Regions from separate parts of the Pseudomonas palleroniana genome, predicted to be linked through region 3. Evidence: predicted binding sites of a transcription regulator. Region 3 holds the regulator's gene; each other region holds the start of a gene.

Region 1 (9,998 bases), 2.2 Mb from region 3:
CGCGCAAGTTATCGGCAATCACCGAAGTCAGGCCCAGGCCCAGGCGCCCGCGATGGTCATCGGCGAGCAGGCCATGGCTCTTGACCACCATGATGTTCAGGCGATAGTGAGGAGTGGCCAGCACCTGTGCATCACGGCCGGCCAGCAAGTCATCGAGCATGCGCCGGCAGCTTTGGGTGACCTCGGCCATGGTCACGCCTTTAGCGAAGCTCTGTTCGTTGTACAGGCGACCGAGGTCGAGCAGGCCTTGTACCGGGTCGGGCAGGCAGGCACTGGCAAATCGCCAGGAACCGATGGAGGCGCCGATCAGCGCGCGCTCACGGGGGGCGCGAGGCAGCCAGTCGCCGAACAGCGCCAGGTCCAGGCCTTGAATCCCCAAGGCCTTGGGGCCACCGGCCGCACCGGGTAGGATGCCGACATCGGCGGGCTTCAGGCCCTGTTCGCGAATACGCGCCAAGGCGCGCTGGCCGGCCTTGAGGGTCAAGGCGGGAAACTTGATGTGGATGGCTGTCATACCGGTCTCTTTTGAAGCGAGCGGGCAGTATAGGAAATCTGGCCTGGCGATGGGGCCGCTGATCGATGAAAATTGCCATGGTGGCAATTCAGTTTCAGTTAAGTTGCGACGGTTAACGTGGTGACCTCAAGGAACAACAGGATACGCAATGAAGGTAAATCTACGGGGGGGCGGTCCAATGGCATTGGTGTTGCTATTGACCAGCTCCCACCTGACGGCCCACGACCTCGGCCCGGACGAAGCCTTGCGTCTGCGTCAGAAGGGCGTCATCGCCCCTCTGGAGCACCTGCTGGGCCCGGCGCTGGAACGCTACCCCGGTGCCAAGTTGCTCGATGCCGAGCTTGAGGAGCACAAGGACCGCCCGGTGCCCTATATCTACGAAATCGAGTTGTTGACGGTGGAGGGAGTCGTGCGCGAAATCGAGCTCGACGCGAGCACCGGCGCGCTGCTCAAAGATAAGGAAGACGACTGATGCGCCTGCTTCTGGTGGAAGACAACGTTCCCCTCGCCGATGAGCTGCTGGCCGGCCTGCAACGCCAGGGCTACGCCGTCGACTGGCTGGCCGATGGCCGTGATGCAGCCTATCAGGGCAGCAGCGAGCCCTATGACCTGATCATTCTGGATCTTGGCTTACCCGGCCTGCCCGGGCTTGAAGTCCTGGCGCAATGGCGTGCGGCGTCATTGGTCACGCCGGTGCTGATTCTGACCGCTCGCGATTCCTGGGCCGAGCGCATCGAAGGGCTCAAGGCCGGCGCGGATGATTACCTCGCCAAACCCTTTCATCCTGAAGAGTTGTTCCTGCGCATCCAGTCACTGTTGCGCCGTTCCCACGGCCAGGCCAACCAGCCGACTTTGCAGGCCGCGGGTCTGCACCTGGATGAGGGGCGCCAGTGTGTGCTGCGCGATGGTGACGAGATCCAGCTGACCGCCGCCGAGTTTCGCCTGCTGCGCTACTTCATGCTGCACCCCCAGCAGATCCTGTCGAAAAGCCACTTGGCTGAACATTTATACGACGGCGAGAGCGAGCGCGATTCCAATGTGCTGGAAGTCCACGTCAACCATCTGCGCCGCAAGTTGGGCCGCAGTGTGATCGAAACCCGGCGCGGCCAGGGTTACCGGTTTGGCGCCAGCCCTGCATGAAGTCCATTCAGCGGCGCCTGAGCCTGGGCCTGGTCAGTGTGATGGTGGTCGTCGGCGTGGTGCTGGCGCAGACCAGCCTGTGGTTATTCGAAGCCGGGTTGCAACGCTACCTGGAGGCGGGGCTGCGCAACGATAGCGAGAACCTGCTGGTTGCGCTGGTGCGGGGGGCCGATGGCGTGCAACTCGATGAGCACCGTTTGTCACCGGCTTATCAGCGACCGTTTTCCGGGCATTACTTTCGGATTGATTTTGCCGATGTTCACTGGCGTTCCCGCTCGCTGTGGGACCAGGAGCTGCCGCGCCTGCCGCAGACCGGTCTCAAAGGTAACCTGCAATTGGGGCCGGAGGGCCAGCAACTGCTGGTATTGCGTTCGGACTACAAACGTTTTGGGCAGTCGATTTCCATCAGCGTGGCCCAGGACTACACACCTGTGCGGGAAAGCTTTCGCCTGATGCGGCAGATCGGCCTGGTGCTGGGGTTGGCGGCGTTGTTGCTGGTGTTGATCCTGCAACGGGTGACCGTACGTCGTGCGTTGCGCCCGTTGGAGACCGCCCGCGAACAGATCGCCCAGTTACAACAAGGCCAACGCTCGCAGCTCGATACCCAGGTGCCGCTGGAGCTGGAGCCGCTGGTGGCGCAGATCAACCACCTGCTGGCCCACACTGAAGACAGCCTCAAGCGTTCACGCAACGCCCTGGGCAACCTCGGTCATGCCTTGAAGACCCCGCTGGCCGTGTTATTGAGCGCAGCGTCCAGCGAGCCGCTCAAGGACCATCCGCACCTGAGCAAGTTGTTGCGTGAGCAGCTTGAGCAAGTGCAGCAACGCCTCAATCGTGAACTCAACCGCGCACGCCTGGCCGGTGAAACCCTGCCCGGCGCATTGTTTGACTGTGAAAAAGAACTGCCCAGCCTGTTGGCCACGCTCAACATGATCCACGGTGAACATCTGGACTTGAGCTATCAGGTGTCGCCCGGGCTGCAATTACCCTGGGACCGCGAAGATCTGCTGGAACTGCTCGGCAACCTGTTGGACAACGCCTGTAAATGGGCAGACGCCGAAGTCTGCCTGAGCATCGGCGAAACGACGCAGACCTATCGGTTGGCCGTGGAAGACGACGGCCCCGGTATTCCCGAGACCGACCGCGACAAGGTGCTCAGCCGCGGCACGCGCCTGGATGAGCAGATCGACGGCCATGGCCTTGGGTTGGGGATCGTGCGCGATATCGTCGAGGTGTGGGGCGGGGTCTTGCAGTTGCAGGAGAGCCGGCTGGGAGGCCTGAAGGTGCTGGTCGAACTCCCCAAACGCCAGAGCTGACGCAGCGCCCTCCATATTGAATCTTCTGCGGTGTTCAGACCCTGAATTGATCCATCAGCCCCTGCTGTTGATTCGCCAGGCTGTTCAACGCCTGGCTGACCCGCGCCGACTCATTGGCCTGCTCCGACAACGACTCGGTCACATCCCGAATCGTCGCCACATTACTATTGATCTCTTCAGCCACCGCGCTTTGTTCCTCGGCAGCGCTGGCGATTTGCAGGTTCATGTCGCTGATTACGGTGACTGCGTCACCAATCTGGCGCAAGGCCGTCACCGCTTGGCCGACCTGTTCGACACTGCCCTGAGCCTGGCGATGGCTGTTGCCCATGGCGCCGACCACCTCGGTGGTGCCGCTTTGCAATTGCTCGATCACTAGGCGGGTTTCCTCCACCGACTCCTGGGTACGTCGCGCCAGGTTACGCACCTCGTCGGCAACCACGGCAAATCCACGCCCAGCTTCACCGGCCCGGGCCGCTTCGATGGCGGCGTTGAGTGCCAGCAGGTTGGTCTGCTCGGCGATGCCACGGATCACTTCCAGCACCGAACCGATTTGTTCGCTGTTGGCTGCCAGGCCCTCGACTTGGGCCATGGCGGTGCTCATGTCGGCGGCCAGCGCACCGATGTTGCTGGTGGTACGGTCGATCACCGTCAAGCCTTCACGCGTAGCCTGGTCGGCATCGCGTGCGGCCTGGGCGGCTTGGGCCGCGCTGCGGGCGACATCCTGGGCGGTGGCGCTCATTTCATGGGAGGCGGTGGCGACCTGATCCACCTGGCGGTATTGCTGTTCCATACCGGCGCTGGTTTCAGTGGCGATCGCGGCGGATTGGTCGGCGGTGCCACGGGCGTCCTGCACTGAGCGTTTCACTTCGGCAATGATCGGCTGCAGCTTGTCGAGGAAGCGGTTGAACCAGCCGGCCAGTTGGCCCAGCTCATCTTTTTTGTCGTAGGCCAGGCGGCGGGTCAGGTCGCCTTCGCCACTGGCGATGTCTTCGAGCATGTGCGCCACACCGAGAATCGGACGGGTCACGCTGCGCGCCATCAGCCACACCAGCGCCAGGCCCACCACCGCAGCCAACAGGCCCAGGCTCAGTTCCAGCAGGGTGCCCTTGGCATTGTCGGCATCCAGTTGCGCTTTCAGGGCTTCGGCAGGCGCGACCAGGACTTTCTCCGGTACGTCGAGCAACACGCCCCAAGGCTTGCCCCCCGGGATCGGTGTAAACGGCGCCAATACCTTGAGTTGCTGGCCGGTGCGCAGGCTGCGGGTTTGCGTGCTGCCGGCGAGGGCGCTGATCAACTGCGCGCCGCTGGCAGTGTCGACCTGGTCCAGGCGCTGGCTGAGTTTGCTCGCGTCCGGGCTGTAACCGGCAAGCAAGCCGGTCGGGCTGAGGATGCTGACCTGGGTCTGGCCGTCATACAGCTTCTGGCTCGCCTGTTGGCTGACGGCCTGCAAGCTGTTGAGGTTGATGTCCACCGACAGCGAGGCGATGACTTTGCCGTTGACGATCAACGGGAACACGATACTGGTCATCAGCACGTTCTGCCCGTCGATCACATAAAAATACGGTTCGATCACGCAGGGTTTGAGGGTTGTGCGTGGGCAGGTGAACCAGGCGTTGGCTTTTTCGCCGCTGGGGCCGACGCTGGTATCGGCCATGTCGCTTTCGGGCAGTGACATCGAGGTCAGTTTGCCCGGCGTGGGTTGCGACCAGTACAGGGCAAAGCGGCCTTTTTCGTTACTGCCCAGTTCTTTCTGATTGGCGAACAGCTCGTCCTTGCCGTCCAGCGCATTCGCTTCGAACACCAGGGACAAACCGAGCAGGTCCGGGTTGGCCTGCAACGCGGCCTTGACCTGGCGAGTCAGGTCTTCGCGGGTGTCGAAGGCATCGAGAAAGCGCTTTTCAGCCTGTTCGCGCAGAAACAGCACTTGGCGGGAAAAGCCATGGCCGTACTGGTAGGCGTCCATGAACTGCTGGCGAATGCCCAATGCCTGCCCTTCACCCTGCGCTTCGATGCGCGTCTGGGCGGCTGCATCAAGCATCTGCATGCTGGACGCTTTGACCTGCTCGGAACTCTGCGCCATGCGATACAGCGACAAACCCACCAGAAGGGTCACGATCCCCAGCAGGCAAAGGCCGGCGAGCAGGGTGATTTTCCATTGAATGGAGAGCTGTCTGAGCGACATCGGGACATCCTTACCTGAAAACACATAGAGACCCGTTATCGGCGGCACGTCTGATTTCTTTATTTGCGGGGCCCGGGCTTGCCGTAATGCCAGTCAGTTAAATGGTGGATGTAGAACACAGCGTTTGGTCGCGGCAGGTTCTTTTAACTGACTGGCATTAGGACTTGCCCGGGTTTTTTGACATGCCCGCCCACCTGCTGCAAAGTGCCCGCCCTCTAATAAGACCTCCTCAGCCTGCACGCCGGCCACCCTGTTCCATGGCCGCCTGGGCGACGTATGCCTGTTCTTCTGTTTTCTGTCTTGAGGTAACCATGATTAACGCAGTAATCGCCGCGGTCGGCACCATGCTGGTGCTCAGCCTGTCCCGCGTGCATGTGGTCATCGCCATTATTGTCGGTGCGCTGGTGGGCGGCTTGACCGGTGGCCTGGGTATCGAAGCCACGCTCAAAGCGTTTAACGGTGGTTTGGGCGGCGGTGCAACCGTGGCTTTGTCTTACGCTTTGCTCGGCGCTTTCGCTGTGGCGATTGCCAAATCCGGTCTGGCCCACGCCCTGGCGGACAAAGCGTTGCTGCTGGTGGATCGCCAGGAAGCGACGGGCGGCAATCACGTCAAATGGTTGTTGATCGGCCTGCTGTGGAGCGTCGCGATTGCCTCGCAGAATATCCTGCCCATTCATATTGCCTTTATCCCGCTGTTGGTCCCGCCGCTGTTGTACGTGCTGACCAAATTGCAACTGGACCGCCGCCTGATCGCCTGCGTGATGACTTTCGGCCTGATCACGCCCTACATGTTCCTGCCGGTAGGCTTCGGCAACATCTTCCTCAACCAGATCCTGCTGGCCAACGTCGCCAAGAGCGGCGTAGACATCAGTCAGGTCAACGTTACCCACGCCATGGGCTTGCCGGCGCTGGGCATGGTAGTCGGCCTGTTGGTGGCGGTGTTCATCAGCTACCGCAAAAAGCGTGTGTATGACCTGGAGAAAATCGAGCGGGTCGAGCAAGTGGCGGTGCAATACAACCCGTTGACCCTGCTGGTGGCCGGGCTGGCGATCGCTGCGGCATTCATCATCCAATTGTGGCTGGACTCGATGATCATCGGCGCCCTGGCCGGGTTCCTGATCTTCTCGGTGTCCGGCATCGTGCGCTGGCGCGAGACCGACGACCTGTTCACCGAAGGCATGAAGATGATGGCGATGATTGGCTTCATCATGATCGCTTCGTCGGGTTTTGCCGAAGTGCTCAAGGCCACCGGCGACGTGCGCTCGCTGGTGGAAGCGTCGGCGGCGTTCATCGGCCATAGCCGGGGTGTGGGCGCGTTGCTGATGTTGCTGGTGGGCCTGCTGGTGACCATGGGGATCGGTTCGTCGTTCTCCACGGTGCCGATCCTCGCCGCGATTTTCGTGCCGCTGTGCGTGCAACTGGGCTTCAGCCCGTTGGCTATCGTGTGCATCGTCGGTACGGCGGGGGCCTTGGGTGATGCCGGGTCGCCGGCGTCGGACTCCACCCTCGGCCCGACCTCCGGCCTGAACATTGACGGCCAGCATCACCATATCTGGGACACCGTGGTGCCCACGTTCCTGCACTACAATATTCCGTTGTTGGCGTTTGGCTGGATTGCCGCGATGACCCTCTGACAGGGTTGTCCTACAGAAATCGGACAATTGGCCGTTAACTTCTCAAGTCGCCACGAATAAGAGAGAAAAGCCATGCGTCTGAGTTTGAAGGCCAAAGTCCTGGCCCTGGCCGTCGTGCCGGTATTGCTGTTTGCCGTGGTCATCAGCCTGACCACGGTGTGGATCCTGCAGGGGCAGGCGCGCAACGAGGTGGACGAAACCCGCCAGCGCCTGCTCAACGACGCCAAGACGACGCTGCGCAGTTACGTGGAAGTGGCCATGACCACCATCAAGCCGCTCTACGACGCGGCCGCCACCGGCGACACGGCGGCGCGGGCCGAGGTGGTCAAGCTGCTGTCCAGTACCAGCTACGGCAAGGATGGCTACTTCTTCGGCTACGACTCCGAGACCATCCGCCTGTTCAAGGGCAACAGCCCCGATGGCGTAGGCAAGAGCTTCAAGGACAACCGCGACCCCAACGGCGTCTACGTCAACCGCGACCTGGTCAAGGTCGGCAAGGACGGCACCCACTACCTGCAATACAGCTCGACCCAGCCCGGCCAGACCGAGTTGGTGCCTAAGCTCGGCTATACCGAGTACTTGCCGAAGTGGGACATGGTGATTGGTACCTCGGTCAACCTCGATGGCATCGAAGCCCAAGTGGCAGTGGTCGAGGCCAAGGTCGAGAAACGCATGGAGGGCGTGCTGCTGAGCATCCTCGGTGTGGCCGTGGTGGTGCTGCTGGTGATTGCCGCCGTGGGCATGATAGTCGCCAATACCATCCTGCGTCCGCTGGGCCTGATGAAAGCCAACCTGGACGACATCGCCGCCGGCGAAGGCGATTTGACCCGCCGCCTGGCGATCACCAGCCAGGATGAGTTGGGCGATCTTGCCGTCGCGTTCAATCGTTTTGTCGACAAGATTCACAGCCTGGTGCGCCAGATCACCGAGATGACCAGCCAACTGACCGGCCTGGTCAGCCAGGTGTCCGATCAAGCGCAGCGCTCCGAACAGGCCATGGAGCGCCAACGCCATGAGACCGATCAGGTCGCCACTGCCATCAACCAGATGTCCTCTGCGGCCCAGGAAGTTGCGCGCAGTGCTCAGGGGGCTGCCGTCGCTGCGCAACAGACCGATGCCGAAGGGCACGCGGCCAAGCGTGTGGTCGACGGCAGCATCGCGCAGATCCACGCGCTGGTGAACGATATCCGCAGCAGTGGCGTGTCCCTCGACAGCCTGCAGCAGGATGTGTCGTCGATTGTGAGTGTGCTGAGTGTGATCCGCTCGATTGCCGAACAAACCAACCTGCTGGCCCTCAACGCGGCGATCGAAGCCGCGCGGGCCGGGGAGGCCGGGCGAGGGTTTGCGGTGGTGGCCGACGAAGTGCGTGCCCTGGCCAGTCGCACCCAAACCAGCACTCAGGAAATCCAGGGCATGATCGACCGCCTGCAAAAAGGCACCGTTGCCGCCGTGGACGCCATGCGCCGGTCCAGCGACGCGGGTGACGGCACCTCGGCCCAGGCCAACGAAGCCGGAGCCTCACTGGACACCATGGCGCAACTGATCGGCACCATCAATTCGATGAACGCCCAGATCGCCAGCGCCGCCGAGGAGCAGACCGCCGTGGCCGAGGAGATCAACCGCAGCGTGCATCAGATTGCCGTGGCGGTGGACACTGTGGCCGATGAAACCCAGCAGGGCGCCCAGACCTCGCGCAGTCTGGCGGACCTGGGGCAACGCCTGGGGCAATTGGTGGGGCAGTTCAGGATCTAGAGATCGCGCATCAACAAGCCAAAGTGCACGTCCATGTCGGCCGGCAGTGGCACATACACCGTGTGTCCGTCCCCCGGCGCCACCTCAAGGGCTTCGCCTTTGGCATTGTGCAAAGTGTTCAGGTCAAAGTGGAAGTTGCCGGCGGGGGTCATCAACTCCAGGTGATCGCCCACGGCAAAGCGGTTCTTGACCTTGACCTCGGCCCAGCCGCTACGGCGCTCGCCGGTCAGTTCGCCGACAAACTGCTGGCGTTCGGACACTGAACTGCCGTTCTGGTAGTTCTGGTATTCGTCATGCACATGGCGGCGCAGGAAGCCTTCGGTGTAACCGCGCTGGGCCAGGGATTCGAGGTCGGTCATCAGGTTGCGGTCGAAGGCGCGCCCGGCCACCGCATCATCGATGGCCTGGCGATACACCTGGGTGGTGCGTGCGCAGTAGAAGTGGGACTTGGTGCGGCCTTCGATCTTCAGCGAGTGCACGCCCATCTGCGTCAGGCGCTCCACATGCTGCACGGCGCGCAGGTCCTTGGCGTTCATGATGTACGTGCCGTGCTCGTCCTCGAAGGCGGGCATCTGCTCATCGGGGCGGTTGGCCTCTTGCAGCAGGAAGACCTGGTCGGTCGGCGCGCCAATCCCCAGGGTCGGCTCCGGCTGATACTGCTGGACGATCTCGCCCGTGGCGTTTTCCATCGCCGGGGTGGCCTGGTACTTCCAGCGGCAGGCGTTGGTGCAGGTGCCCTGGTTGGCATCGCGCTTGTTCATGTAGCCCGAGAGCAGGCAGCGCCCGGAATAGGCCATGCACAAGGCGCCGTGCACAAACACCTCCAGCTCCATGGCCGGCACTTGCTGGCGGATCTCGCCGATCTCTTCCAGAGACAACTCCCGCGACAGAATCACGCGGCAGATGCCTTGTTGTTGCCAGAATTCGACGCTGGCCCAGTTCACCGTATTGGCCTGCACCGACAGATGAATCGGCATCGACGGGAAGTGGCGGCGCACCAGCATGATCAAGCCTGGGTCGGACATGATCAGCGCATCCGGGCCCATGGCGATCACTGGTGCGAGGTCTTTGAGGAAGGTTTTCAGCTTGGCGTTGTGCGGTGCGATGTTGACCACGACGTAAAAGCGTTTGCCCAGCACATGGGCTTCCTGAATGCCCAGCGCCAGGTTGGCGTGGTCGAACTCGTTGTTGCGCACCCGCAGGCTGTAGCGCGGCTGGCCGGCGTAGACCGCATCGGCACCGTAGGCGAAGGCATAACGCATGTTTTTCAGGGTGCCGGCGGGGGCGAGCAGTTCGGGGGCGATCACAGGGGGCATGGGCTCAAGTCGCAAAAGGTCGCGAAGGTAAGGGATCCGGGGCCGGGGTTTATTGATCCAGGTCGCCCTTTGCTGATTTTGTATCGCTGTGTATCGGCAGTGGGGGTTCGACACAGGCGCGATACTCCAGGGCGTTCCAATGGA
Region 2 (9,998 bases), 2.0 Mb from region 3:
CGTTAATCGGAATTACTGGGCGTAAAGCGCGCGTAGGTGGTTTGTTAAGTTGGATGTGAAATCCCCGGGCTCAACCTGGGAACTGCATTCAAAACTGACTGACTAGAGTATGGTAGAGGGTGGTGGAATTTCCTGTGTAGCGGTGAAATGCGTAGATATAGGAAGGAACACCAGTGGCGAAGGCGACCACCTGGACTGATACTGACACTGAGGTGCGAAAGCGTGGGGAGCAAACAGGATTAGATACCCTGGTAGTCCACGCCGTAAACGATGTCAACTAGCCGTTGGAAGCCTTGAGCTTTTAGTGGCGCAGCTAACGCATTAAGTTGACCGCCTGGGGAGTACGGCCGCAAGGTTAAAACTCAAATGAATTGACGGGGGCCCGCACAAGCGGTGGAGCATGTGGTTTAATTCGAAGCAACGCGAAGAACCTTACCAGGCCTTGACATCCAATGAACTTTCCAGAGATGGATTGGTGCCTTCGGGAACATTGAGACAGGTGCTGCATGGCTGTCGTCAGCTCGTGTCGTGAGATGTTGGGTTAAGTCCCGTAACGAGCGCAACCCTTGTCCTTAGTTACCAGCACGTTATGGTGGGCACTCTAAGGAGACTGCCGGTGACAAACCGGAGGAAGGTGGGGATGACGTCAAGTCATCATGGCCCTTACGGCCTGGGCTACACACGTGCTACAATGGTCGGTACAAAGGGTTGCCAAGCCGCGAGGTGGAGCTAATCCCATAAAACCGATCGTAGTCCGGATCGCAGTCTGCAACTCGACTGCGTGAAGTCGGAATCGCTAGTAATCGCGAATCAGAATGTCGCGGTGAATACGTTCCCGGGCCTTGTACACACCGCCCGTCACACCATGGGAGTGGGTTGCACCAGAAGTAGCTAGTCTAACCTTCGGGAGGACGGTTACCACGGTGTGATTCATGACTGGGGTGAAGTCGTAACAAGGTAGCCGTAGGGGAACCTGCGGCTGGATCACCTCCTTAATCGACGACATCAGCTGCTTCATAAGCTCCCACACGAATTGCTTGATTCATTGAAGAAGACGATAAGAAGCAGCCCGAAATTGGGTCTGTAGCTCAGTTGGTTAGAGCGCACCCCTGATAAGGGTGAGGTCGGCAGTTCGAATCTGCCCAGACCCACCAATTTTGTGTGGGAAACGCCTGTAGAAATACGGGGCCATAGCTCAGCTGGGAGAGCGCCTGCCTTGCACGCAGGAGGTCAACGGTTCGATCCCGTTTGGCTCCACCACTACTGCTTCTGACGTTTAAAGCTTAGAAATGAGCATTCCATCGACGTGATGGTGAATGTTGATTTCTAGTCTTTGATTAGATCGTTCTTTAAAAATTTGGGTATGTGATAGAAAGATAGACTGAACGTTACTTTCACTGGTAACGGATCAGGCTAAGGTAAAATTTGTGAGTTCTCTTAGTTGAGAAATTCGAATTTTCGGCGAATGTCGTCTTCACAGTATAACCAGATTGCTTGGGGTTATATGGTCAAGTGAAGAAGCGCATACGGTGGATGCCTTGGCAGTCAGAGGCGATGAAAGACGTGGTAGCCTGCGAAAAGCTTCGGGGAGTCGGCAAACAGACTTTGATCCGGAGATGTCTGAATGGGGGAACCCAGCCATCATAAGATGGTTATCTTGTACTGAATACATAGGTGCAAGAAGCGAACCAGGGGAACTGAAACATCTAAGTACCCTGAGGAAAAGAAATCAACCGAGATTCCCTTAGTAGTGGCGAGCGAACGGGGACTAGCCCTTAAGTGGCTTTGAGATTAGCGGAACGCTCTGGAAAGTGCGGCCATAGTGGGTGATAGCCCTGTACGCGAAAATCTCTTAGTCATGAAATCGAGTAGGACGGAGCACGAGAAACTTTGTCTGAATATGGGGGGACCATCCTCCAAGGCTAAATACTACTGACTGACCGATAGTGAACTAGTACCGTGAGGGAAAGGCGAAAAGAACCCCGGAGAGGGGAGTGAAATAGATCCTGAAACCGTATGCGTACAAGCAGTGGGAGCAGACTTTGTTCTGTGACTGCGTACCTTTTGTATAATGGGTCAGCGACTTATTTTCAGTGGCGAGCTTAACCGAATAGGGGAGGCGTAGCGAAAGCGAGTCTTAATAGGGCGTCTAGTCGCTGGGAATAGACCCGAAACCGGGCGATCTATCCATGGGCAGGTTGAAGGTTGGGTAACACTAACTGGAGGACCGAACCGACTACCGTTGAAAAGTTAGCGGATGACCTGTGGATCGGAGTGAAAGGCTAATCAAGCTCGGAGATAGCTGGTTCTCCTCGAAAGCTATTTAGGTAGCGCCTCATGTATCACTGTAGGGGGTAGAGCACTGTTTCGGCTAGGGGGTCATCCCGACTTACCAAACCGATGCAAACTCCGAATACCTACAAGTGCCGAGCATGGGAGACACACGGCGGGTGCTAACGTCCGTCGTGAAAAGGGAAACAACCCAGACCGTCAGCTAAGGTCCCAAAGTTATGGTTAAGTGGGAAACGATGTGGGAAGGCTTAGACAGCTAGGAGGTTGGCTTAGAAGCAGCCACCCTTTAAAGAAAGCGTAATAGCTCACTAGTCGAGTCGGCCTGCGCGGAAGATGTAACGGGGCTCAAACCATACACCGAAGCTACGGGTATCACGTAAGTGATGCGGTAGAGGAGCGTTCTGTAAGCCTGTGAAGGTGAGTTGAGAAGCTTGCTGGAGGTATCAGAAGTGCGAATGCTGACATGAGTAACGACAATGGGTGTGAAAAACACCCACGCCGAAAGACCAAGGTTTCCTGCGCAACGTTAATCGACGCAGGGTTAGTCGGTCCCTAAGGCGAGGCTGAAAAGCGTAGTCGATGGAAAACAGGTTAATATTCCTGTACTTCTGGTTATTGCGATGGAGGGACGGAGAAGGCTAGGCCAGCTTGGCGTTGGTTGTCCAAGTTTAAGGTGGTAGGCTGGAATCTTAGGTAAATCCGGGATTCTAAGGCCGAGAGCTGATGACGAGTCATCTTTTAGATGACGAAGTGGTTGATGCCATGCTTCCAAGAAAAGCTTCTAAGCTTCAGGTAACCAGGAACCGTACCCCAAACCGACACAGGTGGTTGGGTAGAGAATACCAAGGCGCTTGAGAGAACTCGGGTGAAGGAACTAGGCAAAATGGCACCGTAACTTCGGGAGAAGGTGCGCCGGTGAGGGTGAAGGACTTGCTCCGTAAGCCCATGCCGGTCGAAGATACCAGGCCGCTGCGACTGTTTATTAAAAACACAGCACTCTGCAAACACGAAAGTGGACGTATAGGGTGTGACGCCTGCCCGGTGCCGGAAGGTTAATTGATGGGGTTAGCTAACGCGAAGCTCTTGATCGAAGCCCCGGTAAACGGCGGCCGTAACTATAACGGTCCTAAGGTAGCGAAATTCCTTGTCGGGTAAGTTCCGACCTGCACGAATGGCGTAACGATGGCGGCGCTGTCTCCACCCGAGACTCAGTGAAATTGAAATCGCTGTGAAGATGCAGTGTATCCGCGGCTAGACGGAAAGACCCCGTGAACCTTTACTATAGCTTTGCACTGGACTTTGAATTTGCTTGTGTAGGATAGGTGGGAGGCTTTGAAGCGTGGACGCCAGTCTGCGTGGAGCCATCCTTGAAATACCACCCTGGCAACTTTGAGGTTCTAACTCAGGTCCGTTATCCGGATCGAGGACAGTGTATGGTGGGTAGTTTGACTGGGGCGGTCTCCTCCTAAAGAGTAACGGAGGAGTACGAAGGTGCGCTCAGACCGGTCGGAAATCGGTCGTAGAGTATAAAGGCAAAAGCGCGCTTGACTGCGAGACAGACACGTCGAGCAGGTACGAAAGTAGGTCTTAGTGATCCGGTGGTTCTGTATGGAAGGGCCATCGCTCAACGGATAAAAGGTACTCCGGGGATAACAGGCTGATACCGCCCAAGAGTTCATATCGACGGCGGTGTTTGGCACCTCGATGTCGGCTCATCACATCCTGGGGCTGAAGCCGGTCCCAAGGGTATGGCTGTTCGCCATTTAAAGTGGTACGCGAGCTGGGTTTAGAACGTCGTGAGACAGTTCGGTCCCTATCTGCCGTGGACGTTTGAGATTTGAGAGGGGCTGCTCCTAGTACGAGAGGACCGGAGTGGACGAACCTCTGGTGTTCCGGTTGTCACGCCAGTGGCATTGCCGGGTAGCTATGTTCGGAATAGATAACCGCTGAAAGCATCTAAGCGGGAAACTAGCCTCAAGATGAGATCTCACTGGAACCTTGAGTTCCCTGAAGGGCCGTCGAAGACTACGACGTTGATAGGTTGGGTGTGTAAGCGCTGTGAGGCGTTGAGCTAACCAATACTAATTGCCCGTGAGGCTTGACCATATAACACCCAAGCAATTTGAGTCGAAAGGCCAGATTGCGGTGTGTGAAGACGCTATGAACCGAAAGTTCGACGCTCACAAGACACCGACTTCTATTACATACCCAATTTGCTGAAGCGAAGCCGACTGGCTGCGACTCAGTACCCGAATTTCTTGACGACCATAGAGCATTGGAACCACCTGATCCCATCCCGAACTCAGCAGTGAAACGATGCATCGCCGATGGTAGTGTGGGGTTTCCCCATGTGAGAGTAGGTCATCGTCAAGATTAAATTCCGAAACCCCATTTGCGAAAGCAGATGGGGTTTTGTTTTATGTAGAAGCACATGAAATTCACCGGCACGTTGCAAATGCAACGGACTGGTATACAGAATTTCTTGACGACCATAGAGCATTGGAACCACCTGATCCCATCCCGAACTCAGCAGTGAAACGATGCATCGCCGATGGTAGTGTGGGGTTTCCCCATGTGAGAGTAGGTCATCGTCAAGATTAAATTCCGAAACCCCTGTCTGCCAATGCAGACAGGGGTTTTGTCGTTTAAGGGGGTATGCTGCCCCAGCATCAAACCCAGCCCTGGGCCCCTACGCGCGTTGCCAGCACTTGCGCTGCGGCAATGGACGACAGAACTACCGCCTGTCTCTTTCCTACGCTCAAACAGGACACCTCTCACAATATTTCTAAGATTTATCGATTCTTGGCCGAAAGCCTGATGAGCCATGCGTGCACTGAAATAGAGCGGCCCAAGAGTCCGCCTATCCCTTACATGGAATGTTCCACTCGGCACGCTCATCCCCCTTTGGCAAAAGAAGTCGATGAAATGAATCTTAAGTTCAGTCATAAAATTCTGTTGGCCGCGTCAGGCGTCGTGGTTTTGGCCTTCGCATTATTCACGCTCTACAACGACTACCTGCAGCGCAGTACCATCAAGCAAAATTTGGCATCGTCCATTCAGCAGTCCGGTGAACTCACCGCCAGCAGCGTGCAGAACTGGCTCAGTGGGCGCATTTTGGTACTCGAAAACCTGACGCAAAACATTGCCCATCAAGGCAGCGGTGCCGACCTTCCTGGGTTGGTCGATCAGCCAGCGTTCACATCGAATTTCCAGTTCACTTATGTGGGTCAAACCAACGGCGTGTTCACCCAGCGCCCCGACGCGAAGATGCCTGACGGCTATGACCCGCGTCAGCGCCCTTGGTACAAGCAAGCAGTAGTGGCCGACAAACCCATGCTTACTCCTCCTTATATGGCGGCTGTGGGTGGGCAGATCGTGACGATCGCCATGCCAGTGAAAAAGAACGGCGAGTTGCTCGGCGTTGTTGGCGGTGACTTGAGCCTGCAAACCCTGGTGAAGATCATCAACTCGGTCGACTTCGGCGGTATCGGTCATGCGTTCCTGGTGAGTGGCGACGGCCAGGTCATCGTCAGCCCTGACCAGGACCAGGTGATGAAAAACCTGAAGGATATCTACCCTGGCACCAACCTGCGTATCGAGAAAGCCAACCAGGACGTAGTCCTCAATGGTCAGGATCGCATCCTCTCGTTCACCCCCATCAGCGGTTTGCCAGGCGCAGACTGGTACATTGGTCTGTCGATCGACAAAGACAAAGCCTACGCGCCACTAGGCAAGTTCCGCACCTCGGCATTGATTGCGATGTTGGTCGCTGTGATAGCTATCGCAGTGCTTCTGAGTCTGTTGATTCAGGTATTGCTGCGTCCGTTGACGACCATGGGCGTTGCTATGCAAGACATTGCTCAGGGGGAAGGCGACTTGACCCGCCGTCTCGACGTGACCAGCAAAGACGAATTCGGTGAAGTGGGTAGCGCGTTCAACCAGTTCGTTGAGCGTATCCACGCTTCCATTTCCGAAGTGTCGTCGGCAACGCGTCAGGTGCATGATCTGTCCCAACGCGTGATGGCCTCATCCAATGCGTCGATCATCGGTTCCGATGAGCAGAGTGCACGTACCAATAGCGTGGCTGCGGCGATCAACGAACTGGGCGCCGCCACCCAGGAAATCGCACGTAACGCTGCTGATGCTTCGCAGCACGCCAGTGGCGCCAGCGAACAGGCTGACGATGGTCGCAAGGTCGTTGAGCAAACTATCCAGGCAATGTCGGAGTTGTCGCAGAAGATCAGTTTGTCCTGCACTCAGATCGAAACCCTGAACGCCAGCACCGACAACATCGGTCACATTCTTGATGTGATCAAAGGCATTTCCCAGCAAACCAACTTGTTGGCCCTTAACGCAGCGATCGAAGCCGCTCGTGCGGGTGAAGCCGGGCGTGGGTTTGCCGTGGTGGCGGATGAGGTGCGTAACCTGGCGCATCGTACGCAAGAGTCGGCGGAAGAGATCCACAAAATGATCACTTCCCTGCAAGTGGGCTCGCGTGAAGCCGTGACCACTATGAATGCCAGCCAGGCCTCCAGCGAGGAGAGCGTTGAAGTCGCCAATCAGGCGGGTGAACGGTTGGTCAGCGTGACCCAGCGGATCGTAGAAATCGACGGTATGAACCAATCGGTGGCTGCCGCCACCGAGGAGCAAACCGCTGTGGTTGAAACCCTCAATGTCGACATCAACCAGATCAATCTGCTTAACCAGCAGGGTGTGGCCAACCTCAACGAAACGCTGAGGGACTGCGATGCCCTGTCCCAACAGGCAAGCCGATTGAAGCAATTGGTCGATAGCTTCAAGATCTAACCGTGCTGCACCGGAGCGAGACCACTCGCTCCGAGTGCTCAGCTAAGCATTCGGCGCACATTACGCAGTGCGCTGTCCGCGAACGCCTGCACAAACGCTTCGAACTCTACTTGCGTTGAAGCCAATGGCTCACCCACAAGCGTCCAGGTGGCCCTGGAGCTGCTTGCGCCAAGTGCTTGCACACTCATCGCCGCCCAGAATTGGGCCAAGCCCAAGGTGTTGTAGAGGGTGGTCCACGTCATCGACATGGCGGCTTCGTCTCGACTGTTGAGTTGCTCCACGACGCAATGCCCATTGTCGAAAAATTTCGTGCGCAATGCACCCACGCCTGCGCCGGTCATCTCAATGCGCGACAGGCCTGGAACGAAGGCATCAAAGCCTGCGAAGTTGCCCACCAACGCCCACAGGCGAGTTGCCTCGCAAGGGACAACGATGGAGGCCAGGATCGGTGTGCCGTTAGGGTTACGGATTAACGTATCGGGTTGTAGCGGTTTCATGAAGATGTCCTGAAGCAATTCAGAGAAAGCCGGTGGTCCTGAGGTAGTCGCAACCCTTACGTAGCAATGCCGGGTCTTTTGGCGGGTAATGTGTACCCATCTTCTCCACCCCCCAGCGTGCGTTGTCATAACAGATCATCGACGTGTCACCGATATCCTCACCCAGCACGCCCAGATAGAAACCCAACACACCAAACAACGCATTATCACGGCTTACTGCGCGCAGTGACCGTTGCCACTGTTCAATGCTTACCCGTTGGAAAATGTGCCCAGCCTGGCTGAACGCATCGAGATACTGATCCCAGCTCAAGGGTTGTGGGTTGTGCAGGTTGAAAACATTTCGCCCAGCGCAAAAACATGAACCGTGGAACGCTATGAAGCGGGCCAGGAAATCTACGGGCATCAGATCGAAATTCACATCCAGCTGTGGCGCCAGCCCCAATTGCAGGGACCCCTTGAGCATCAACATCAACCGATTTTTCTGCGGCTGGCAAACGCCACTTTGACTGTTGAAACTGATGTTCCCCGGTCGCAGGATATTCACCCAGGCGCCTTGCGCGACGGCACGTCCCAGCAAGCGTTCAGCGACCCACTTGGACAGGTTGTAGCCATTTTTCATATAGAGCGGCAACGTACTCGCGGCACCGGTTTCTAGAACGTGCCTATGGGCGTCGATACTGCTGCAGGCGGACAGTGTCGAAATGAAATTGAATACCTTCTTGCAATAGGTTTCGCAAAGGCGCAGGCACTCAAAGATCGGCTCGACGTTGTCCTTGGCGAGTAAGGCGTAATCCATTACGTGATTGACCTGGGCGGCGTTGTGCACCAACACACCGTAACTGCGCGCGAGGTGCTCATACACGTCGCAGGCAAGGCCCAGGCGAGGCAAGCGCATGTCAGCGGGGTACACCCGCACGCGGCTCAGGTCCAGATGTTGTTCCAGGCGATAGGCTCGTAACGCCTCGCTGAACCGAGCCGCCGCGCAATCGCCAGGCAGCTCCCGGATCAGGCACGCCACTTCCTGTGCTCCGCCATCCAGCAGCGCTTGGACAATATGGACCCCGACAAAGCTGTTGGCCCCTGTGACAATGACCTTGCGCGGGTCACCTGCACAGTTTCCATGCAGCATCTCGACCCCCAGCCCCCTTGTCGCATCTTTCTCCATCAGGCTTGAGGGTGTCTGGGGCAGTGCGCAGCCCTCCATCAGCGCTGCAAGCGTACGGATCGTGGGTGTTTCGAAGAAACGGCTCAAGGAAGGGCAGCGGCCAAACCGTTCGCGCAGACGCAACAAGAGGTTCGACAGCAGAATGGAGTGACCGCCCCGGTTGAAAAAGCTGTCGTCGATAGACAACTCGTGCACAGCCAACCCGAGTAACTCCGCCCACAGTTCCATCAACTGCGCTTGAAGAGGGGTTTGTGCCGTGTAATGAGTCACCTCACGAGCGGCAGGAGGCGACAGTGCTCGTAACGCCTGGCGATCAATCTTGCCATTGCTTGAGCGGGGCATGCTTGGCAACTCGCTCCAGCTCACGGGTTGCATGTATTCAGGCAGCCACTGTCGCGCGTGTTCCTTGAGGCTTGCCAGTGTGGCGCCGGGCTCCGGCTGAGCGGCAAAACCGATGATCCTTTGCATTGGAGTGGTCACCACGGCCACCTGGCGGAACAGGCGACTGTTGCGCAGGCACTGCTCGATCTCCTGGGGTTCGACTCGAAAGCCACGGATCTTGATCTGGTCATCCCGGCGACCGCACAGCTCGATTCCGGTTTGCGTCCACTTGGCCAGATCGCCGCTGCGGTAAGTCGCCAGCAACTGTCCGTCCGGCAAGGTCAGCGTAACAAAAGGGCTGTCGGCCTGCGATGCTGCGTTCACGTAGCCCAGGCTCACGCCGGGGCCGGCGATATACAGTTCGCCGACCACCTGATCCTCCACCGGACGCAGGTGCTCGTCGAGGATCATCACTTGGCTGTTGGCAATGGGACGGCCGATGTTGCGATGGCTGTCACCCAGCTGGAATGTCCGGTGGGTCGTCAGTACCGTGGCTTCAGTGGGGCCGTAGAGGTTGTGCAACTGGCACTGGCCCGCCAGTCGCTCGATCACGTAAGGCTCGCAGAAGTCGCCACCGGTGAGCACATGGGTAAGGCCCAATGGTTGGTCCAGCGGTAGGATGCTAAGCAATGCTGGCGGTAGAAACCCATGGGTGACGCGCTGCTGACGAATCAACTCGACCAGTTGCAGAGGATCCAGCCGTTGTTCTGCGGCAGGCACAATCAACTCGGCGCCAGCCATCAGGGCCGGGAATATGTCGATCAGCGACGAATCGAAACTCAACGGCGAAAACTGCAGCACACGACTCTGCTGATCCATCATCACGCAGGCACCGAGCCAGGCGGTGAAGTGCGCCA
Region 3 (9,998 bases):
TCGAGCGATCGGTGTCGTTGAACACCCCGATCAGCGCCTGGGAAATGACCTTGTACTTGCCTTCGTTGATCGACGAGATGGAATACATCACCACGAAAAACGCGAACAGCAAGGTGATGAAGTCCGCGTAGGACACCAGCCAGCGCTCATGATTGACGTGTTCTTCAGGCTCGCGACGGCGACGGCTCACAGGCAGACACCTCTCTGACCAAGATTGACCGCTTCATTGTGATTGTGGCGAGCGAGCTTGCTCGCGCTGGGACGCGAAGCGGCCCCAAAACCAGGCGACGCGCTCCATCTGAAGAAATAGGTAGGCTGTATTGGGGCTGCTTCGCAGCCCAGCGCGAGCAAGCTCGCTCGCCACAGGTTGATAGCCATCGCCATCAATCCATGAAGCCCTGGAGCTTCAATTCGATGGAGCGCGGGTTCTCGCCCTCGGCAATCGACAGCAAACCTTCCAGCAGCATCTCCCGGTAACGTGACTGACGCATGGCGATCGACTTGAGCTTGCTGGCCACCGGCAACAGCACCAGGTTGGCACTGGCCACGCCATAGATGGTGGCGACAAATGCCACGGCAATGCCGCTGCCCAATTGCGACGGATCGGCCAGGTTGCCCATGACGTGAATCAGGCCCATCACCGCACCGATGATGCCAATGGTCGGCGCGTAGCCGCCCATGCTTTCAAAGACTTTGGCCGCGTTGATGTCACGGCTTTCCTGTGTGTAGAAATCCACTTCGAGGATGCTGCGGATCGCTTCCGGTTCGGCGCCGTCCACCAGCAGCTGCAAGCCTTTGCGCGCGTAGCTGTCGGGCTCGGCATCGGCCACGCCTTCCAGACCCAGCAGGCCCTCCTTGCGCGCGGTGAGGCTCCAGTTGACCACACGATCGATGCCACCGAGCAGGTCAATACGCGGTGGAAAAATGATCCACACCAGAATCTGCATGGCACGCTTGAACGAGCTCAGGGGCGATTGCAGCAAGGCTGCGCCCACGGTGCCGCCGATCACGATCAACGCCGCCGGGCCGTTGGCCAAGGCGCCGAGGTGGCCGCCTTCGAGGAAGTTGCCGCCGATGATCGCGACAAACGCCAGGGTGATACCGATCAAGCTCAACACATCCATCAGAGGCAGGCCTCCGCCAGGTGCTTGCCGATGTCGTCCAGGCTGTACACGGCGTCGGCCAGGTCGGCCTTGACGATGGCCATGGGCATGCCATAGATCACGCAGCTGGCCTCATCCTGGGCCCAGACCGTGCTGCCCCCCTGCTTGAGCAGGCGTGCGCCTTCACGGCCGTCGGCGCCCATGCCGGTGAGCACCACCGCCAGAACTTTGTCGCCGTAGGACTTGGCCGCCGAACCGAAGGTGATATCCACGCACGGCTTGTAGTTAAGGCGTTCATCGCCCGGCAGGATTTTCACCGCGCCACGGCCATCCACCATCATCTGCTTGCCACCCGGCGCCAGCAACGCCAGGCCAGGACGCAGGATGTCGCCGTCTTCGGCTTCCTTGACGCTGATGCGGCACAGCTTGTCCAGACGTTCGGCGAAGGCTTTGGTAAACGCGGCGGGCATATGCTGCACCAGCACTATCGGCGCCGGAAAGTTGGCCGGCAGTTGGGTCAATACGCGTTGCAGGGCGACCGGGCCGCCGGTTGAGGTACCGATAGCCACTAGCTTGTAGGCTTTGCGCTTGGGCGCGGGCGAATGAGCGCTCGGCGCCGAAGCACGGACGGGAGCCACGGCGGGCCGCGCCACTGGCGCAGGCGCCGGACGCGCGAATGAGGAACTGGTCGGCGCAGGTGCCGCAGGTGCCGCAGGTGCCGCCACTGGCGCAGGCGTGCTGAACAGGCTGCGGCGGTTGCTGCGGGAAATGCTGTGCACCTTCTCGCACAGCATCTGCTTGACCTTCTCGGGGTTGCGCGAGATGTCTTCGAAATTCTTCGGCAGGAAGTCCACCGCACCCGCGTCCAGCGCATCCAGGGTTACCCGGGCACCTTCATGGGTCAGCGACGAGAACATCAATACCGGGGTCGGGCAGCGTTGCATGATGTGGCGAACTGCCGTGATGCCATCCATCATCGGCATCTCGTAGTCCATGGTGATCACGTCCGGCTTCAACGCAATGGCCTGATCAATCGCCTCTTTACCGTTGGTGGCCGTGCCGACCACCTGAATGGTCGGATCGGCGGAAAGAATTTCCGAGACGCGGCGGCGGAAGAAACCCGAATCGTCCACCACCAGGACCTTGACTGCCATAAACACTCCGTTAGGTGGGGCGGCACGATTGCCCAACCCCCACCAGAATCAAATACGCCGAGCGGCGTAACGCTTGAGCATGCTCGGAACATCGAGAATCAGCGCGATCCGACCGTCACCGGTGATGGTCGCACCCGACATGCCCGGGGTTCCCTGCAGCATTTTGCCCAAAGGCTTGATGACCACTTCTTCCTGGCCCACCAGTTGATCGACCACAAAGCCGATACGCTGGGTGCCCACGGACAGGATCACCACGTGGCCTTCGCGTTGCTCTTCATGGGCAGCCGACGCAACCAGCCAGCGCTTGAGGTAGAACAGCGGCAGCGCCTTGTCACGCACGATCACCACTTCCTGGCCATCCACCACATTGGTGCGCGACAGGTCGAGGTGGAAGATCTCATTGACGTTGACCAGCGGGAACGCGAACGCCTGGTTGCCCAGCATCACCATCAGGGTCGGCATGATCGCCAAGGTCAACGGCACCTTGATCACGATCTTCGAGCCCTGGCCCTTGGTCGAGTAGATATTGATCGAGCCGTTGAGCTGGCTGATCTTGGTCTTCACCACGTCCATGCCGACGCCACGACCAGACACGTCGGAAATCTCGGTCTTGGTCGAGAAGCCCGGGGCGAAGATCAGGTTGTAGCACTCGGTGTCGGTCAGACGGTCGGCGGCATCCTTGTCCATCACACCGCGCTTGACTGCAATGTTGCGCAGGATGGTCGGGTCCATGCCCTTGCCGTCATCGGTGATCGACAACAGGATATGGTCGCCTTCTTGCTCGGCCGCCAGAATCACCTTGCCGCCGCGGGACTTGCCCGAGGCTTCACGTTCTTCAGGGGTTTCGACGCCGTGGTCGACTGCGTTGCGCACCAAGTGGACCAGCGGGTCAGCCAGGGCCTCGACCAGGTTTTTGTCGAGGTCGGTTTCTTCCCCCACCAGCTCCAGGTTGATCTCTTTCTTGAGCTGGCGCGCCAGGTCACGAACCAGGCGCGGGAAGCGGCCGAAGACTTTCTTGATCGGCTGCATCCGCGTTTTCATCACAGCGGTCTGCAGGTCGGCGGTGACCACGTCGAGGTTCGACACGGCCTTCTGCATCGACTCGTCGCCACTGCTCAGGCCCAGGCGTACCAGGCGGTTACGCACCAACACCAGTTCGCCGACCATGTTCATGATGTCGTCCAGCCGCGCCGTGTCCACGCGCACAGTGGTTTCGGCTTCGCTGGCCGGCTTTTCGGCCACTGGTGCAGCGGCGGCACGCGCCGGTGCAGGCGCTGCAGCGGCCGGCGCAGCAGCAGGAGCCGGCTTGGCGGCAGCAGGTGCAGCAGCAGGTGCAGCAGCAGGTGCAGCAGCAGGTGCAGGTGCAGGTTTCGCCGCTACCGGGGTAGCGGTCGCAGCCGCCGTCGGGGGTACTTCACTGAACTTGCCCTTGCCGTGCAATTCGTCGAGCAAGGCTTCGAATTCGTGCTCGGAGATCAGCCCGTCGCCGGCTGGCTGCGCACTGGCAGGCGGCGTAACAGGCGGCTTGGCAGCCGTCGGCGCAGCCGCTGTCGCGGCAACTTCCGGCAGGGCTTCGGCCGCGAACGTGCCTTTGCCGTGCAGTTGGTCGAGCAACGCTTCGAATTCGTCGTCGGTAATGTCGGTGCTGGCCGGGGCCGCAGGCGCTTCGGAAGCTGCGGCAGGCGCCACGGCATCGGCGGCGAACTGGCCCTTGCCATGCAACTGGTCGAGCAAGGATTCAAATTCGGCGTCGGTGATGTCTTCGCTGGTCGGCACGGCAGCAGGTGCCGCCGGAGCTTCGGCTTCGGCCTTCGCCGCGCTGAGGGAGTTGAGCAGTTGCTCGAACTCGCTATCGGTCACATCCGGCTCAGGCTCGGCAACCGGTTCCGGTTCCGGGGCGGCTTCCACCGCCGGCGCGGCCGAGGTGTCGGCAGGCTCTGCGTAGCGCGCCAGGGCGGCCAGCAGCTCGGGCGTGGCAGCCGTGATCGGCGCGCGTTCACGGACCTGGCTGAACATGCCATTGACCGCATCCAGGGCTTCGAGAATCACGTCCATCAATTCCGAATCAACGTGACGCTCACCCTTGCGCAGGATGTCGAACACGTTCTCGGCGATGTGGCAGCACTCCACCAGCTCATGGAGCTGGAGGAAGCCGGCGCCCCCTTTTACAGTGTGAAAACCGCGAAAAATTGCATTGAGCAGGTTCGCATCATCCGGGCGGCTTTCCAGCTCGACCAGTTGCTCGGACAGTTGCTCTAAAATTTCGCCGGCCTCTACAAGGAAATCCTGAAGGATCTCTTCATCGGCGCCGAAGCTCATGTGGGTGCTCCTTAGAAGCCTAAACTGGACAGCAAATCGTCTACGTCATCTTGACCGGATACGACGTCTTCACGTTTATCGGCATGAATCTGCGGACCTTCACCCTTGGCGAGATGTTTTTGTGGATCTTTTTCCGAAAGGATCGCTGCGCGGTCATGTTCGATACCGGCAAAGCGGTCGACCTGGCCGGCCATCAGCACCAATTTGAGCAGGTTGCTTTCCACTTCGGTGACCAACTGGGTCACACGCTTGATCACTTGACCGGTGAGGTCCTGGTAATCCTGGGCCAGCAAAATGTCGTTGAGGTTGCTGGAAACCGTACGGTTGTCCTGCTCACTGCGCGACAGGAAACCTTCAACCCGACGCGCCAATTCACGAAACTCTTCGGCGCCCACTTCGCGACGCATGAAGCGGCCCCAGTCAACGCTGAGGGCCTGGGCTTCGTTGGCCATGCCGTTGACCAGCGGCGTGGCGTTTTCCACCAGGTCCATAGTGCGGTTGGCCGCCGCCTCAGTCAGCCTGACCACATAGGACAAGCGTTCGGTGGCATCGGTGATTTGCGAAATTTCTTCGGCCTGGGGCATGTGCGGGTCAATCTGAAAATTGACGATCGCACTGTGCAGCTCACGTGTCAGCTTGCCCACTTCCTGATACAGGCCGCGGTCACGCGTCTGATTGAGCTCATGGATCAACTGCACCGCGTCGCCGAACTGACCTTTTTCCAGGCTTTCGACCAACTGGTGGGCATGTTTTTTCAGAGTCGACTCAAAGTCTTTCTGTGATGATTCTGTATGCTCCATAGCTCCCCCTGCGATGGCGTTAGCCGTGGATGCGCTCGAAGATTTTTTCGATCTTCTCTTTCAACGCCTGTGCAGTGAATGGCTTGACCACGTAACCGTTGACCCCGGCCTGGGCGGCTTCGATGATCTGTTCACGCTTGGCTTCGGCGGTCACCATCAACACGGGAAGGCTGCGCAATTTTTCGTCGGCGCGCACGTGGCGCAACAAGTCGATACCGGTCATGCCCGGCATGTTCCAGTCCGTTACCAGAAAGTCGATGCTCCCACTGTTGAGGATCGGGATCGCCGTAAGGCCGTCATCCGCCTCGACCGTGTTGGTGAACCCAAGGTCACGCAACAGATTTTTTATGATCCGCCGCATCGTTGAGAAGTCATCAACGATGAGGATTTTCATGTTCTTGTCCAATTCGACCTCCAAGCAGTCTTAAACGCGCCCAGCACCTGGACGCGCCATTTCAATCAACAGGCGTTACACAACAAAGGACTGCCCAGGGCACCACGGCACGACCCCGCAAAAGCCTTCGACTTTCGCGGCGCGTCTACAGTGTCCCCACACTGCCTGTCAGCGCGCGCGCCACTCCCCCAACCGCCCCCGCAAGCGGGCTGCGCACTGGCTATGCAGCTGGCTGACACGCGATTCGCTGACCCCCAGGACCTCACCGATTTCCTTGAGGTTCAGCTCTTCGTCGTAGTACAGCGCCAACACCAGTCGCTCACGCTCCGGCAAATTGGCAATCGCGTCCGCCAACGCCCTCTGGAAACGCTCATCTTCCAGGTCACGCGACGGTTCGAGATGTGCACTCGCGCCGTCCTCGTGCAGCCCTTCGTGTTCGCCGTCCTGCAACAGGTCGTCGAAACTGAACAGGCGGCTGCCCAAGGTATCGTTCAAAATCCCGTAATAATCATCGAGACTCAATTGGAGTTCGGCCGCAACTTCATGATCTTTAGCGTCACGACCGGTTTTTGCTTCAATTGCGCGAATGGCATCACTGACCATTCGCGTGTTGCGGTGTACCGAACGCGGCGCCCAATCCCCTTTACGGACCTCATCGAGCATCGCGCCACGGATACGGATACCCGCATACGTCTCGAAACTCGCACCCTTGCTCGCGTCATATTTGGTCGACACTTCGAGCAAGCCGATCATGCCGGCCTGGATCAGGTCTTCCACCTGCACACTGGCCGGCAGGCGCGCCAGCAAGTGGTAGGCAATGCGCTTGACCAAGGGCGCATAACGCTCGATCAATTCGCCCTGGCTGTCACGTGCCGATTTCTTGTAAAGGTTATAGCCGCTGGCTGTCATAGCACCGGTCCTGCGCTCGTCTGATGCACCAATCGCTCGACGAAAAACTCCAGATGCCCCCGCGGGTTGGCAGGCAACGGCCAGGTATCGACCTTCTGGGCAATAGCCTTGAACGCCAACGCGCATTTGGAACGAGGGAACGCTTCATAGACCGCACGCTGCTTTTGCACGGCCTTGCGCACACACTCGTCATAGGGAACTGCGCCAACGTATTGTAAGGCGACATCGAGAAAACGGTCCGTGACCTTGGTCAACTTGGCGAACAGATTCCGGCCTTCCTGCGGGCTTTGGGCCATGTTGGCCAGCACGCGGAAGCGGTTCATGCCGTAGTCACGGTTAAGCAGTTTGATCAGAGCATAGGCGTCGGTGATCGAGGTGGGTTCGTCGCAGACCACCAGCAATACTTCCTGCGCGGCGCGCACGAAGCTGACCACGGATTCGCCGATCCCGGCGGCGGTGTCGATCACCAGCACATCGAGGTTGTCGCCGATATCGCTGAACGCCTGGATCAGGCCGGCGTGCTGCGCCGGGCTCAGGTGCACCATGCTCTGGGTGCCCGAGGCGGCAGGCACGATACGAATGCCTCCGGGGCCTTGCAGCAGCACATCGCGCAGCTCGCAACGGCCCTCGATCACATCGGCGAGGGTGTGTTTGGGTGTCAGCCCCAGCAGAACGTCCACGTTCGCCAGGCCCAGGTCAGCATCCAGCAGCATGACGCGACGGCCAAGTTCTGCCAGGGCCAGGGACAAATTCACCGACACGTTAGTTTTCCCGACGCCACCTTTGCCGCCGGTCACCGCGATCACCTGTACAGGATGCATGCTGCCCATTTTATTTCTTTACCTTGTCTTGCTTAGACGCAGGCTACACGGCTTGGTCGCGTGAATCGCTTGCAGACCATCAATGTAGATACATTTCACAGTGCTCATCCTGCCTCACCCCACCCGTTTTGCCGGGTTGTGGTAAAGGTCGGCGAACATATCAGCCATCGCTTCCTCGCTAGGCTCTTCTTGCATTTGCACGCTGACAGCACGGCTGACCAACTGATGACGACGCGGCAGATGCAAATCATCTGGAATCCGCGGGCCATCGGTCAGGTAGGCAACCGGTAATTCATGACCGATAGCCAGGCTCAACACCTCACCCAAGTTTGCAGTTTCGTCTAGTTTGGTGAGGATGCAACCCGCCAGGCCGCAACGTTTGTAGCTGTGGTACGCAGCGGTAAGAACCTGTTTCTGGCTGGTGGTTGCAAGCACCAGGTAATTTTTCGCCTTGATGCCACGCCCGGCCAGGCTTTCCAGCTGCATGCGCAGCGCCGGATCGCTGGCTTGCAGGCCGGCGGTGTCGATCAACACCACGCGCTTGCGCAACAGCGGGTCAAGGGCATTGGCCAGGGACTGGCCCGGGTCGACGTGGGTCACCGGCACATTGAGGATGCGCCCCAGGGTCTTGAGCTGTTCCTGGGCGCCGATACGATAACTGTCCATGCTCACCAGCGCGATACTCGACGCGCCGTACTTGAGCACATACCGGGCGGCCAGCTTGGCCAGGGTGGTGGTCTTGCCCATGCCGGCCGGGCCGACCATGGCGATCACACCGCCCTCTTCCAGCGGTTCGAGCTCCGGGGTGACGATCATGCGGGCCAAGTGGGCCAGCAACATGCGCCACGCCTGGCGGGGCTCTTCGACCTCGGTGGTCAGCGCCAGCAGGTCGCGGGACAGCGGGCCGGACAGGCCGATACGCTGCAAGCGACGCCACAGGTTGGCCTGGTGCGGCTTGCTGCCTTGCAACTGTGTCCAGGCCAACGAACCCAACTGCACTTCGAGCAGTTCACGCAGGCCGTTGAGTTCAGAGCGCATCGAGTCGAACACGCGCTGGTCGACCGCAGCCGCCGGGGCCGGCGCTGCGGGACGTGGCGGTTCAACGAAGGTCGGCTCGACCAGCGGCTCGGCGGCCGTCAGCGGCAGGCCGGCGAACAATTGGCGATTGGTGGTAGCGTCGCTGTCGCCACGCATGCTCAGCTCGGCCTGGGCCGACACAATGCGCGAGGCGGTCTTGCGCAACTCGTCTTCGAGTTCCATGTTCGGCACGCGCGGCGCCAATGCCTGGGGGGTGTAATCCAGGGCAGCCGTCAGCTCGACACCGCCGGCAATGCGACGGTTACCGATAATCGCGGCATCGGCGCCCAGCTCATCACGGACCAGTTTCATGGCCTGACGCATATCGGCGGCGAAAAAACGCTTAACTTGCATAACCCACTACCCTCAGCCGTTGGGCCCTACTGTCGCGACGATAGTCACTTGCTTGTTGTCAGGAATTTCCTGATAAGCCAAAACGTGCAAATTCGGTACTGCCAGGCGTCCGAACCGCGACAACATCGCTCGAACCGGGCCCGCCACCAGCAGAATCACCGGATGGCCCGCCATTTCCTGGCGCTGCGCCGCTTCGATCAACGAACGCTGGAGTTTTTCAGCCATGCTCGGCTCCAGCAGAACGCCCTCTTCCTGGCCTTGTCCGGCCTTCTGGATACTATTGAGCAATATTTGTTCCAACCTGGGCTCCAAGGTGATCACAGGCAGCTCAGACTCAATGCCTACAATGCTTTGCACGATGGCACGGGACAAGCCGACGCGCACGGCGGCCACCAGAGCGGCAGTATCTTGACTCTTGGCGGCATTGTTGGCGATGGCTTCCGCGATGCTGCGAATGTCGCGCACCGGCACTTGCTCGGCGAGCAACGCCTGCAGCACTTTGAGCAACTGCGACAGCGACAGCACCCCCGGCACCAGCTCTTCGGCCAGCTTTGGCGAGGCTTTGGCCAGCAACCCCATCAATTGCTGGACTTCCTCATGGCCGATCAGCTCATGGGAGTGCTTGTACAGAATCTGGTTAAGGTGGGTGGCAACCACCGTGCTGGCGTCCACCACCGTATATCCGAGGGATTGCGCCTGGCTGCGCTGGCTGACTTCGACCCACACCGCATCCAGGCCGAAAGCCGGATCTTTGGCGGTAATGCCATTGAGCGTACCGAACACCTGGCCGGGGTTGATCGCCAGTTCGCGGTCCGGGTAGATCTCGGCTTCGGCCAGGATCACCCCCATCAGGGTCAGGCGGTAGGCACTGGGGGCCAGGTCGAGGTTGTCGCGGATGTGTACGGTCGGCATCAGGAAGCCCAGGTCCTGGGACAACTTCTTGCGGACCCCCTTGATGCGTGCAAGCAACTGGCCGCCCTGGTTACGGTCCACCAGAGGGATCAGGCGGTAACCCACTTCCAGGCCGATCATGTCGATCGGGGTGACGTCGTCCCAGCCAAGCTCCT

Evidence for each region. Region 3 encodes FliA, which starts transcription of late flagellar genes. Its sites were predicted from a motif close to CTAAAGTTTNNNNNNNNNNNGCCGNTAA; they were not measured.
Region 1: a site for FliA is predicted at 5,188-5,215, ahead of MJP36_RS20580 (methyl-accepting chemotaxis protein). Genes of this name have one in related genera too.
Region 2: a site for FliA is predicted at 5,078-5,105, ahead of MJP36_RS01590 (methyl-accepting chemotaxis protein). Genes of this name have one in related genera too.

Annotation. Positions count from the first base shown of each region.
Region 1 is NZ_CP092411.1:4,620,937-4,630,934, reverse strand. It holds gene MJP36_RS20600 (patatin-like phospholipase domain-containing protein) at 1-514, opposite strand, end outside; gene MJP36_RS20595 (PepSY domain-containing protein) at 663-986, shown strand; gene MJP36_RS20590 (response regulator transcription factor) at 986-1,654, shown strand; gene MJP36_RS20585 (sensor histidine kinase) at 1,651-2,970, shown strand; gene MJP36_RS20580 (methyl-accepting chemotaxis protein) at 3,005-5,152, opposite strand; gene MJP36_RS20575 (Na+/H+ antiporter family protein) at 5,467-6,786, shown strand; partial or broken gene MJP36_RS28210 (cache domain-containing protein) at 6,859-7,632, shown strand; gene MJP36_RS28205 (methyl-accepting chemotaxis protein) at 7,717-8,538, shown strand; gene trhP (prephenate-dependent tRNA uridine(34) hydroxylase TrhP) at 8,535-9,854, opposite strand.
Region 2 is NZ_CP092411.1:385,389-395,386, reverse strand. It holds rRNA gene MJP36_RS01620 (16S ribosomal RNA) at 1-995, shown strand, start outside; tRNA gene MJP36_RS01615 (tRNA-Ile) at 1,078-1,154, shown strand; tRNA gene MJP36_RS01610 (tRNA-Ala) at 1,185-1,260, shown strand; rRNA gene MJP36_RS01605 (23S ribosomal RNA) at 1,507-4,398, shown strand; rRNA gene rrf (5S ribosomal RNA) at 4,550-4,665, shown strand; rRNA gene rrf (5S ribosomal RNA) at 4,774-4,889, shown strand; gene MJP36_RS01590 (methyl-accepting chemotaxis protein) at 5,218-7,098, shown strand; gene MJP36_RS01585 (SRPBCC family protein) at 7,137-7,595, opposite strand; gene MJP36_RS01580 (amino acid adenylation domain-containing protein) at 7,615-9,998, opposite strand, start outside.
Region 3 is NZ_CP092411.1:2,415,272-2,425,269, reverse strand. It holds gene motD (flagellar motor protein MotD) at 1-190, opposite strand, end outside; gene MJP36_RS11155 (flagellar motor protein) at 384-1,124, opposite strand; gene MJP36_RS11150 (protein-glutamate methylesterase/protein-glutamine glutaminase) at 1,124-2,257, opposite strand; gene MJP36_RS11145 (chemotaxis protein CheA) at 2,306-4,576, opposite strand; gene MJP36_RS11140 (protein phosphatase CheZ) at 4,588-5,376, opposite strand; gene MJP36_RS11135 (chemotaxis response regulator CheY) at 5,396-5,770, opposite strand; gene fliA (RNA polymerase sigma factor FliA) at 5,939-6,679, opposite strand; gene fleN (flagellar synthesis regulator FleN) at 6,676-7,509, opposite strand; gene flhF (flagellar biosynthesis GTPase FlhF) at 7,615-8,931, opposite strand; gene flhA (flagellar biosynthesis protein FlhA) at 8,944-9,998, opposite strand, start outside.